2 regions of the uncultured Rummeliibacillus sp. genome follow, and region 1 is predicted to be linked to the other one. Evidence: riboswitches for the same ligand, from Rfam matches in the RefSeq annotation. Region 1 holds a riboswitch; the other holds the start of a gene.
The links. Region 1 has a riboswitch for preQ1 ahead of Q0977_RS12475 (VUT family protein). Riboswitches for the same ligand answer to the same signal wherever they lie in the genome.

Region 1 (6,594 bases):
AGATCTATTAAATAATGGTCTTAAGAAAATAAAAGAAAATGGTAAACTAGCTGAAATTACAGGCCAAGAACTTAAATAATTGGAGGTATCCAGATGAACTTCTTTGATATGCGCTGGGATATTATCTGGAATTATCGTGAGATATTTTTACATGGTATCTGGGTAACCATTTCTTTAACCATTTGTGGTTATTTAGGTGGTCTTATACTGGGAATCTTATTAGGTCTTGGTAAAACGTCAAAAAGAAAGTGGATTTATTGGCCAGCGAAATTATATGTAGATTTATTTCGCGGCACACCGATGCTTGTTCAAATTTTAATCATCCATTTAGCTCTGATTCCTTCTATTTTTGGTCAGTCTTATGGCTTTATGGTATCGGGAATTATTACACTTATATTAAATAGTGGGGCATATATTGCAGAAATTATGCGTGCAGGTATAGAGTCAATTGATAAAGGACAAATGGAGGCAGCTCGTTCTCTTGGTTTAACGAAAAATAAGGCAATGATCAAAGTGATTTTGCCCCAAGCATTTCGTCGAATGATACCGCCATTAGGAAACGAGCTAATCGCACTTTTAAAAGACTCATCACTTGTAACTGTGATTGCAGCTAATGATATTTTATATGCAAGTAAAGTTGTGGCAGGAGCTTCTTTCCGAATTTGGGAGCCATATATAGCTGCTGCAGTTTTATATCTAATCCTAACTTTTGTCTTGACGAAAATTATTGCTTTTATTGAAAAAAGATTTAGCAATAACTTCAATCCTAGAAAGAAAAATAATGGTAAAAAAGGTCATTCGCAAAGCAAAGATGAAGGGCGGGTTGCGGCATGATCAAGATTAAAAATTTACACAAAAATTATGGTAACCTGGAAGTTTTAAAAGGTATCGATTACGACATAAAAGAGAAAGAAGTAGTTTGTGTCATCGGACCTTCTGGTTCAGGGAAAAGTACGTTTTTAAGATGTTTAAATTTACTTGAAGAAGTTTCAGATGGTGAAGTTTTTATTGGTGATGTAAAGGTAAATGATCCAAAAACAGATATCAATGAAATACGTACAGAAGTAGGGATGGTTTTTCAACAGTTTAATCTATTCCCACATATGACTGTTATCGATAACATTACAATGGCGCCGATACAAGTTCGTAAAATGGCAAAAAAAGATGCGGAGAAATTAGCATTAGAGTTATTAGAAAAAGTAGGACTTCAAGCAAAGGCAGACAATTATCCAGAGCAACTTTCTGGTGGCCAACAACAGCGTGTGGCTATTGCACGTGCCCTTGCCATGAAACCGAAAGTTATGCTATTTGATGAACCAACATCTGCGCTAGATCCAGAGATGGTGAAAGAAGTTTTGGATGTTATGAAACAATTAGCTGAAGAAGGAATGACAATGGTGATCGTAACACATGAAATGGGATTTGCTCGTGAAGTAGCTGATCGGGTTATTTTCATGGATGGTGGATATATTGTAGAAGAAGGTCATCCTGAAGAAGTGTTCGGTAATACTCAAAACGAACGTACTAAGTCATTTTTAGGTAAAGTTTTATAAATGCGAAAATCCATTCAGTGAAGTTCTGCTGAATGGATATTTCTTTTTAAGGCATATATACGTGCTACCTTGTAAATCGATTAGCATAACAGGAGGCAACGAAAGCTTCTGGTTTAATCTTTGGCTCTACGCCGATGGACTCTATTCTGGCTACCATTTCATTTACAAATTCTCGTGTCTTATTTCGTTTTCCAGCTCCAATATCAATATGTCCCTCCATCGTAAATGTTGAACCTTCATATAAATATGGGAGTACAATGTCAATAAGCTGTTTCTTTTTCTCCTCTGTGAAAAGTGCAACAATTTCTTCAGTAAATGACAATTCTAACGAAATTCTTTCATGTAAATGTAGCATTTTACGTGGTACAATCACTCTTCTAATACATGCCCATACCCCGTGCCCTTCTTCTAAAATTACGATACCTGTTATAAACACAGTATGAGATTTATGAACTTGCGAATCAGTGCCTACAATTAGCCGATAATGGCCTCTTGGATTTTGATTCATAAATTGAATAATATGTTGAAAAACATCTTCAAACGTCATATTTTTTTCTTGCAGATTTTGAAAAGGATCGTAACGAAATGAGGTCCCCATTTTTCACCGCTTCTTTCCTTAAATAAGATAAATATGTGTTATACAGTATATCCAAATGTTTTTTATTTCGTGCAAGTGAAAAAATACAGTCTATTGATTTGCATAACACCCCGTATCAATATTTCCTCTATAAAATAATTATATTTTTTGTAATGTATTTTATTCAGAAATAACATAGTAAATTGCTATAGAATGTATCTTTAGATGGGATTTTTATTTTTTTAACAAATTAATCAATTAAAAAGAAAAGACTTGAATATTGTTTTTAATTGTTTGATAATTTAAAATATACAAAAAGTAGGAGATGTACATAGATGGGGAATTTAAGTAATGGTTTAGAAAATCGTGCACGTTTGTTAGTGAAATGCCCGGATAAACCTGGGATTGTTTCTGTATTGTCTTCTTTTCTACACAGTCACAATGCAAATATAATTGAATCTAGTCAGTTTTCAACGGATCCAGTGAATGGAACTTTCTTTATACGAATTGAATATCATTGTGATTATTTACAAGAAAAAGCAGCTGATATGGAATTGGAATTTAAGGGAATCGCAAAAAATTATCAGATGGATTATCATTTTTATTATCTAAATATTCGCCAACGTTCTGCAATCTTTGTTTCAAAAGAAACGCACTGTTTGTTAGAATTGCTGTGGGAATGGCAAAATGGCGACTTAGATACAGATATTGCACTTGTAATCAGCAACCACGAAACAGCAAGACCAATGGTTGAAGCATTGGGTATTCCATTCTTCTATATACCTGCTAATAAGGATATTCGTAAACAAGTAGAAGAAGAGCAAATTCGTTTAATGGAAAAATATAAAGTGGATGTTCTAATTTTAGCTCGATATATGCAAATTTTAACACCTGATTTTGTTAATCATTTTAAAAATAGAATCATTAATATTCATCATTCGTTTTTACCTGCATTTATAGGGGCTGGTCCTTATGAACGCGCATTTGCAAGAGGAGTGAAATTGATTGGTGCAACTTCTCATTATGTCACAAATGATTTAGACGAAGGACCAATAATTGAGCAAGACGTTGAACGTGTAGATCACAGAGATAATGCAGCACAGTTGAAAAAAATCGGAGCCAAAATTGAACGCCGCGTCTTAGTAAAAGCGGTGAAATGGCATTTGGAAAATCGAATTATTGTAGAAGGAAATAAAACAATTGTGTTTCACTAGACATTAGGGGCTACCTAAATATAAGGTAAGCTCCTAATTTATTTGCAAATATATAAATTCTAAGCAAAGGTTTGTGAAATAAAGTGAAATTTTTAGCGATAGTTTTAATTATAATTTTATTAACGCTTGGATTAGAAGTAGTTTTTAATAAATTATTAGGTGTAGAAAAAACGAAAATTGCAGATACCCCTGGGAGAGAAGTTGATAGAAGGGGAAGAAAAATTATTCTTGTAAGTATTATATTTTTACTAATTTTAAGTAATGTATTCAATTTTAGTTTTCTGGATACCAAGTGGTGGTGGCTAGGATATTTCATCATTTTGGCTGGTTTCCAAATATTTATGGAATGGAAATATATTAAGAATTCAAAACAATATCTAACATCTATCATTCTTTCTATCATATGTCTTGTAATGTTAATATTAGCAATTAGATATATTTGAGACTAGATAAAGTAAAAAAGCTGTCCATCGTAGGTTTAAACCTTTCAGGACAGCATTGTTCTATTATTTCATTTTTAAATATTGATCATAACCTTTCAAACGTAAATGGCAAGCTGGACATGTTCCGCAGCCATCACCTTTAATGCCATTATAGCAAGTTAACGTTTTCGTCCGAACATATTCCAATTTCCCCATATCATCTGCCATTTTCCATGTCTCTGCCTTATCTAACCACATCAAAGGCGTATGAATAACAAGCTGTTCATCCATTGCAAGGTTTAAAGTTACGTTTAATGATTTCACAAAATCATCCCGGCAATCTGGATAACCGCTAAAATCTGTTTCACATACCCCTGTAATAATATGTTTTGCTCCAACTTGGTTCGCCAAAACCCCTGCAAATGATAAAAATAATAAGTTGCGTCCAGGCACAAAAGTTGAAGGTAATGCACCGTCTTCCCCAGCTTTAACCTCTATATCATCTCGAGTAAGTGCATTTGGTGCTAACTGATTTAGTAAAGACATATCTAAAATATGATGTTTTACACCAAGTTCTTCTGCTATTTCTTTTGCACAGTCAATTTCTGCTACATGGCGTTGGTTGTAATTAAATGTAACAGCCTCAACTTCTTTAAACGTTTGTAATGCCCAAAACAAGCAAGTAGTACTGTCTTGACCACCACTAAAAACGACAATTGCTTTTTCATCTTTTAACATTGATTTCACCCTCCAATTTAACTAGCAAATTCTGTTTTAGTAAAACGAGTAAAATGTAAAGCCATTACGCCAATAATTTGCATGCTAATTTTAATAATTACTTGACCTAAAATAGCCATCCAAACCGCATTCCAAGGCACCATTCCAGCACCAAGAGGGGATAAACCAATAATGACGAATATGGAAGAATCTAAAATACCCCCGAAAATGCCACTATACATAATTCTCATACTAATTGAAGCTTTTAATCTTGAATAGATTTCAGTATCCGTTGTTTCAGAAACAGCAAAGCTTACCGCACTTGCAAATACAATCCAAAGTGTATCCCCTAGAAGATAGCTAGATATTGCTGAAAGTATTAATGCTAAGCCGATAAAAAGGTAGGTCTTTTTCTTACCATATTTGTTTTGAACAAGATCACGCAGTATAAACGTAGCTCCTATTAGAAAGGATCCATAAGGTATGATGAACACGCCAAGTTGCAAAGGCGTAAAATTTGCAGTTATCACATTTGCTAACACAATTGCACAAAGATATAAAAATATTCTCATTGAAAAGTCTCCTCTGAAATTATGAATTTAAACCATCGATGAAATTACACACATTATGTAATGAACTTTTCAAAATAAAATAAACCCATATCTCACAACACCTCCCTGAATGCTAAAAATAAGGAGGATGCTAGCAAAATAAAAAACTATATCCTAAAGATATAGTTTATCCCTAGTTTTTTATAGAGGGTTGTTCTAGTACCTCTCCTACATTTAGTAAGTTTTTTTATTCAATTCAAATGTAATTTTATCATAAAATCTCATAATATTGTCTCAGTATATTGGATTTTTTTAAATTTGATTGAATAAATCTTTATAAAATGAGAAGCAAAGCAGCCTAAAATCTCCAAGAAGGTACGAGTTGATAAAGGAGACCTGAGTTGTGATAAAGGAGACCCGAGTTGTGATAAAGAGAGCCTGAGTTGTGATAAGGAGACCCGAGTTGTGATAAAGAGAGCCTGAGTTGTGATAAAGGAGACCCGAGTTGTGATAAAGGAGACCCGAGTTGTGATAAAGAGAGCCTGAGTTGTGATAAAGGAACTGAGTTGTGATAAAGAGAGCCTGAGTTGTGATAAAGGAGACCTGAGTTGTGATAAAAGAGACCTGAGTTGTGATAAACAAAGCCCCGGTTGTGATAAAAAGATCACAGTAGTCATAAACAAACTTAATTATAAAAAATCCCACCACTTTCATTCAATTTAAACCATCGTTAAATTCCTTAATAGGACATACGGTAACAAAATAATTACTACCAATTTAAAATACATCACCATAAATTACTAGAAATCATGCATATCCTTCAAAAATAAAAATATCCTAGTTTTATAAAGCTCATTAATAATGGACAAGTAAAAAATACAAAACGAAGTCAACTAAATGGTAGTTTATAAAACTAAAGTTATCGGAGGGTTCCAGATGTCAAAAGTTTTAAATTATATTAATGGTGAGTGGTTGGAAGGTTCGACAGGAAAGTTTGTACCAGTTATGAATCCTGCAAACGGAAAAGTTTTAGCGGAAGTAACACAATCTACTGATGAAGATGTCCAACTAGCGGTACAAGCTGCAAAAGAAGCACAAAAGTTATGGAGATTAGTTCCTGCTCCTGAACGAGCAGATATTTTATATAAAGTGGCTTATCTATTAAAAGAAAGAAAAGAAGAGATTGCACAAGTTTTAACGAGTGAAATGGGAAAAGTGATTGATGAAGGAAGAGGAGAAGTACAAGAAGCGATTGATATGGCTTATTACATGGCCGGAGAAGGGCGCCGACTCTTTGGTGATACAATCCCATCAGAACTTCGCAACAAATTTGCGATGAGTGTAAGAGTACCTGTAGGCGTTGTTGGCATTATAACACCGTGGAATTTCCCAATCGCGATTGCTTCTTGGAAATCGCTACCTGCGCTAGTAGCTGGCAATGCAGTGGTTTGGAAACCAGCGACAGAAACGCCGATGACAGCGCAAGAGTTTGTGAAGATCTATGAAGAAGCCGGTTTACCAAAAGGCCTTATCAATTTAGTAAATGGTTCAGGAAGCAAA
Region 2 (6,594 bases), on a different contig from region 1:
ATGATGCATATGGCGGCGTTATTATCTGCAACTGCAGAAGAAAAACCACTATTCGCTTGGAATTTAAATATGGGTGGCCTTGTTAATGCATTAGAAGTTTCTCGTGAATTAGGTTTACAATTCTTCACACCAAGTTCTATCGGTGCATTTGGACCTTCAACACCAAAACATAATACGCCTCAAGATACTTTGCAACGTCCAACAACCATGTATGGTGTTAACAAAGTGGCTGGTGAGCTTTTATGTGACTACTATCATACTCGTTTTGGATTAGATACACGCGGTGTCCGTTTCCCAGGTTTAATCTCAAATGTTACGCCTCCTGGTGGTGGTACAACAGATTATGCTGTTGATATTTACTACAAAGCTGTACAAGAAGGAAAATATACGTCTTATATCGCAAAAGATACTTACATGGATATGATGTATATGCCAGATGCCTTACAAGCAATTGTTGACTTGATGGAAGCAAACCCAGATAAGTTAATACACAGAAATGCCTTTAACTTAACAGCTATGAGTTTTGAACCTGAACAAATAGCTGCTTCTATTCGCAAACAAATGCCTAAATTCAAAATGGATTATGACGTAGATCCCGTTCGTCAAGCGATTGCAGATAGCTGGCCAGATTCTCTTGATGCAAGTGCCGCAAAAGAGGAATGGGGATTTAACGCAAAATATGATTTAGATGCAATGACAATAGATATGCTAAAAAAATTAGAAAAAAAAATTAGCCATTCAGCATAATTTTGAACAAAAAGAGAATCCCATTCTGGATGAATTGGGATTCTCTTTTTTATGAAATAAAGGAGTACCAAAAAGAAATAAAACACTCTAAAAAAGAAATAAACCTCATTAAAATGGAAACAACAACACCTAACTAAAAATTATTGCAATCCTTTAGCGATAATAATAAGTTTACCTTGATCTAACTCTTTTTCTGCAACAGCTGCTTCTTCTTTGCTTAACCCTATAGCTTCCATTTGGTTGCGAAGTTCGTTTCCACGAGAAACGATAATATTTTTCATCGTATTAAAAAAGCCTTGGTCCTTCATCCCTACTTCAGCAGTTTTGAAAGCATTAGTAATATCTTCTTCACGTTCATCGTAGTGGGCAAAAACATAAATACTATCACGTTTAAGACCTTGTGATTCCAACTTCTCAATCTGACTTTTTGCTTGAACTACATTTTCTACAGAAAAATTATGAATCATAAGCTTCTCCTCCTATTTGAATTCTCCTTAAGTTATTCCCAAAAGTGACAAGAATACACGTTGTTTTCATATTTTCAGCGTACATCGGTATAAAATATTTTAATCTACTACCATATATTCACACATAATTCTCTTAAGAAATCATAGTATTAACTAGATTGAATTGATTTCATTATTTTTAAACTTTTTAAATAAAGTTTACTAATGGAATTGGGTCTCATATAGATAAATGCATAATATGGATGGAAAATATCTACATTATGTGAAAACTTACTTGATGTGTTTTTAAAAGTATTTTTACAAAGGAGATGATTTAACATGATGCAAGCACCGTTAGTATTAACAGATTTCGTAAAGAGGGCAGAGCGTTATTTTCCAAAGAAACTCATTATTTCAAGAACGGCAGAAAATACGATTCATCGTATAACTTACAAGGAGTTTGGACAACGTACTAGAAAGTTAGCAAAAGCTTTAACCAAATTAGGCATGAAGAGGGGCACAAAGGTTGGTTCTTTTGCATGGAATCATCATCGACATTTAGAAGCATATTTTGCGGTTCCTTGTGCAGGAGCAGTTCTTCACATGATTAATATCCGTCTCTCACCAGAACATATTATTTATATTATCAATCATGCAGAAGATGAGATTCTATTAATTGATGGGGATCTATTTCCATTGGTAGAAAAGGCAATTCCAATGTTAAAGTCAGTAAAACATATTGTCGTCATGCAAGATGGATTAGAACTACCTGAAACAACGCTAGAGAATGTTCATTCATACGAACAATTACTAGCCGATGCGGGAGAGGATTACGAATTCCCAGAGGACTTAGATGAAAATATGCCAGCTGGGATGTGCTATACAAGTGCAACTACAGGATTTCCTAAGGGCGTTGTTTATACGCATCGTAGTTTAGTACTTCACAGTATAGCACTTGGTTTAGCAGATTCACTTGGGATTCGCGAAAGTGATGTGGCTATGCCAGTTGTTCCAATGTTCCATGTAAATGCATGGGGAATGCCTTTTGCTGCAGTTAATTTTGGAACAACTCAAGTATTACCAGGCCCAATGTTCACGCCAGCATTATTATTAGATTTGATAGAACAAGAAAAAGTGACATTAACAGCCGGCGTACCAACAATTTGGCTAGGGGTTTTAAAAGAATTAGAAGGGAATCCTAGAGATATTTCTTCTTTACGTACCATTATAAGTGGTGGATCAGCTTCACCGAAAGGTTTGATCAAAGCCTTTGAAGAAAAGTATAACGTACCATTTATCGTAGGCTATGGTATGACAGAAACTTCACCGATAGTTAGTTTATCTACCTATACTACTGAAATGGAGCAATGGTCAAAAGAAGAAAAATTAGACATTCGTGCAACACAAGGTTTAACAGTATCTTTGATCGAAACTCGTGTTGTAAATGAGACTGGTGAAGTGCCTTGGGACGGAAAGACGATGGGTGAGTTAACAATCAGGGGACCATGGATTGCCGACGAATACTATCGTGACGAAAGAACAGCAGAAGCATTTAAAGACGGTTGGTTATATACAGGAGACATCGCAGTCATGACACCTGAAGGTTATATTAAAATAACTGATCGTGTAAAAGATCTGATTAAGAGTGGGGGAGAATGGATTTCCTCGGTAGATCTTGAAAACGCTTTAATGACACATGAAGATGTGTTTGAAGCAGCCGTTATTGCGATACCAGATGAAAAATGGCAAGAAAGGCCGTTAGCATGTATCGTTCTAAAAGAAGGAAGAACAACGACAAAAGAACAATTACTTACCTATTTAGAAGGACAATTTGCAAAATGGTGGGTACCAGATCATGTAGTTTTCTTAAAGGAAATCCCTAAGACATCTGTTGGGAAATTCCTAAAAGCAAAACTTCGAGAAGATTTAAAAAGTCTAAAATTATAAAATTACAAAAGAGCAATTTCCTATGTCAACCTGACAGGAAATTGCTCTTTTTTATAAAATACTAATCTATTAATCGACCAAAGTGAATGCGCTTATTAAGTGCTGATATAACGGGAATTCCGACAGCCATTACAACAAATTCACCAACAGCTACTGTCAACCATGTAAATAGGAATGGTAGATTTAACGCAAGATTCAACTCAATTGCAATGATGAACATTGTAATCGTGAACACAATTGTATTGAAAATCATGCGAGATAGTTGGCCTTTGATAAAGCGAGCCGAAAAAATAGTAATGCTAAGTGCTAGAATCGATTGTCCTACACCAAATACTAAATCATACGTTCCAAGTGGTGAGAAAAGATTAGTGACAACTACACCAAGTACAATGCCAATCATATATTTTTTGTTGAAAACAACAAGATGATTGAACATTTCTGATATGCGAAATTGTACATTTGTAAAGCCAAAGGGCGCAATAAGCATTGAAACCGCAACGTAAAGAGCGGCAATAATTGCGCTAACTGCTAAAGATTTTGTCTTCATTATTAAGTTCCCCCTAGTTTTTTTACGTGGGATGGTCTCGAACCACGTTACTTTTAATCAACCAAAAATCAATTCTAAATCTATGAAAATAGAATGTCAAACTTTCATTAATTAAAAGAGTGATTAAATAGGCTATTGAGTACATTAAAAAATTCACAAATTAGACACAAATTAAAGGAGGACTCTGGAACTCCTTATACGCCAATGATTCAACGGGTTGAAGCGCTAAAGTTTAGCGTCTTAAAGTTTTCAAATATTCTAAATATTATTGACTATTGTAAGAGCATTCTGTAATATTACAATAATTCTTTATTATATAGAAGAAAAATAGGGGGATTGCTATATGAAGAAAACAAAAAAGTATGTATTACTTTTAATAACAGCTATAGTCGTTTTAGCCTTAGCAGCATGTGGTAGCAAAAATGATTCATCATCTAACAAAGAAGATTCAAAAGCAGGGGCAGATAGCAAAACATATAAAGTTGGTATAACACAAATAGTGGAGCATCCATCATTAAACGAAGCTACAAAAGGATTTAAAGCAGCACTAAAAGATGCTGGTTTAAAAGTTGAGTATCAAACAGAAATTGCGCAAGGCGATCAAAGTGTTAATACAACAGCAGCTAATAATTTAGTAGGCAGCGGAGCGGATTTGATCTTTGCAAATTCAACACCAAGTGCTCAAGCTGTAGCAGCAGCAACATCTGATATCCCAATTGTGTTCACATCAGTAACAGATGCAGTAGGGGCAGAATTAGTTAAATCAATGGAAAAACCAGGTGGTAACGTAACAGGAACGGTAGATACACATCCTGAAGCAATTCCAGATACTGTGAAGTTCTTATCCGAACAATTAGGGGCTAAAAAAGTAGGAATGGTATTTAACTCTGGTGAACAAAATTCACGAGTACAAGTTGATAGAGTGAAAAAGGAAGCAAAAAATGCTGGAATTACAATAGTAGAAGCATCTGCATCTACATCAGCGGAGGTAAAACAAGCGACAGAATCACTAGTTAGTAAAGTTGATGCAATTTACATTATTACTGATAACACAGTAGTATCAGCTCTTGAATCTGTATTAGATGTAGCAAATGACAAGAAAATTCCTGTCATGGTAGGGGAATTAGATTCAGTAGCACGCGGTGGTCTTGGAGCATACGGTTTCAGTTATTATGATATTGGTTATGAAGCTGGACAAAAAGCTGTAGAAATTCTAAAGGATGGTAAAAAGCCAGCAGATATTCCTGTAGAATACCCTGCAAACTTAAAGTTGGAAATTAACAAAACAACAGCAGATAAAATTGGCGTAGACATTAAAGAAGAATGGAAAGCAGAAGTAGTTAAATAGATTGGAGATGATTCATGTGTTTACAGCAATTTTTGGCTCAGTGGAGCAAGGGATCATCTACGCTATTATGGCACTCGGAGTGTATCTAACATTCCGAGTGTTAGATTTTCCTGATTTAACAGTAGACGGCAGTTTTGTAACAGGTGCCGCAACCGCAGCAACAATGATTACACTAGGATACAATCCGATTATTTCCACATTATGTGCAACATTAGCTGGCTTTGTTGCCGGTTCAATTACAGGCCTCCTACACACTAAAGCAAAAATCAATCCACTACTATCAGGGATATTAATGATGATTGCTTTATACTCCATTAACTTGCGAATTATGGGATTGACTATAGATACAGCTGTTGGACGCCCGAATATTCCACTCGCAAACTCAGATTCACTTTTTACTCTATTTTTGGGATTTTGGGAAAAGTTTGGAATAGATACTGCTTTAAACAACATGTTACTAAGCATAGGTGTAGAACATGTTCCGAATACATGGGGCACAATTTTTATCATGTTCGTTTTGACATTTGCGATTAAGTTTACCTTCGACTGGTTCTTAAAAACAGAAGTGGGTTTAGCAATTCGTGCAACAGGAGATAACGACAAGATGATTCGTAGTTTCTCTGCAAATACAGATACACTAGTGATTTTAGGGTTAGGTTTATCCAATGGACTGGTTGCACTATCAGGCGCTCTAATTGCACAATATGGTAAATTTGCTGATGTTGGAATGGGAATCGGCATGATCGTTATTGGGTTAGCTTCTGTTATTATTGGGGAAGCCATTTTCGGAACAAAGACAATCGTTCGTACAACATTTGCTGTCATTTTCGGTGCGATTATTTATCGAATTGTTCTTGCATTAGCATTACAAGTAGAGTTTTTAGATACAGGAGATATGAAGTTAATCACAGCAATTATAGTTGTCATAGCATTAGTGGTACCAACGCTTCGAAAAAAACGGAAAGACAAGGTTCGAAAGGCAAAACGTCGTGCAGAACGTGCTTTAGCAGAAAGACGGGAGGCGAAGACAATTGCTTAACCTAAAAGGAATCAACAAAATCTTCAATGAAGCAACGCCCGATGAAAAAGTAGCTCTAGATAATATTACTCTAGACTTAAAAGAAGGGGATTTTGTCACGGTTATTGGTAGTAACGGTGCTGGAAAGTCAACAATGATGAACATGATTTCCGGAGCTTTACTTCCTGACTTTGGGCATATAAAAATTGATGGTAAAGATGTAACAAGATTACCAGAATATAAACGTTCACAATTTATAGGTCGTGTATTCCAAGATCCAATGGCAGGAACAGCGCCAACGATGACAATCGAGGAGAACCTTGCCATTGCGTATTCGCGTCATCAAAAACGTTCACTACGTATTGGTGTAAATAAAAAACGTAGAGAATTTTTTAAAGAATCTTTAGCAACCTTACATTTAAATCTAGAAAATCGCTTAAATGCGAAGGTCGGTCTTTTATCAGGTGGGGAACGCCAAGCATTATCACTATTAATGGCAACCTTTACTAAACCTAATATTCTCTTGCTTGATGAACATACA

Region 2: linked by a shared signal. The riboswitch ahead of Q0977_RS05875 (QueT transporter family protein) and the one ahead of Q0977_RS12475 (VUT family protein) in region 1 are both predicted to bind preQ1.

The regions. Positions count from the first base shown of each region.
Region 1 covers NZ_CAKQBI010000020.1:4,247-10,840, reverse strand. The annotation lists gene Q0977_RS12510 (basic amino acid ABC transporter substrate-binding protein) at 1-79, shown strand, start outside; gene Q0977_RS12505 (amino acid ABC transporter permease) at 94-834, shown strand; gene Q0977_RS12500 (amino acid ABC transporter ATP-binding protein) at 831-1,553, shown strand; gene Q0977_RS12495 (ribonuclease H-like YkuK family protein) at 1,618-2,151, opposite strand; gene purU (formyltetrahydrofolate deformylase) at 2,466-3,344, shown strand; gene Q0977_RS12485 (DUF4181 domain-containing protein) at 3,428-3,787, shown strand; gene queC (7-cyano-7-deazaguanine synthase QueC) at 3,851-4,504, opposite strand; gene Q0977_RS12475 (VUT family protein) at 4,522-5,055, opposite strand; PreQ1 riboswitch class I at 5,222-5,266, opposite strand; gene Q0977_RS12470 (aldehyde dehydrogenase family protein) at 5,971-6,594, shown strand, end outside.
Region 2 covers NZ_CAKQBI010000006.1:102,424-109,017, forward strand. The annotation lists gene Q0977_RS05860 (L-threonine 3-dehydrogenase) at 1-747, shown strand, start outside; gene Q0977_RS05865 (general stress protein) at 888-1,214, opposite strand; gene Q0977_RS05870 (long-chain fatty acid--CoA ligase) at 1,533-3,140, shown strand; gene Q0977_RS05875 (QueT transporter family protein) at 3,202-3,687, opposite strand; PreQ1 riboswitch class I at 3,695-3,739, opposite strand; gene Q0977_RS05880 (ABC transporter substrate-binding protein) at 4,031-5,035, shown strand; gene Q0977_RS05885 (ABC transporter permease) at 5,052-6,074, shown strand; gene Q0977_RS05890 (ABC transporter ATP-binding protein) at 6,067-6,594, shown strand, end outside.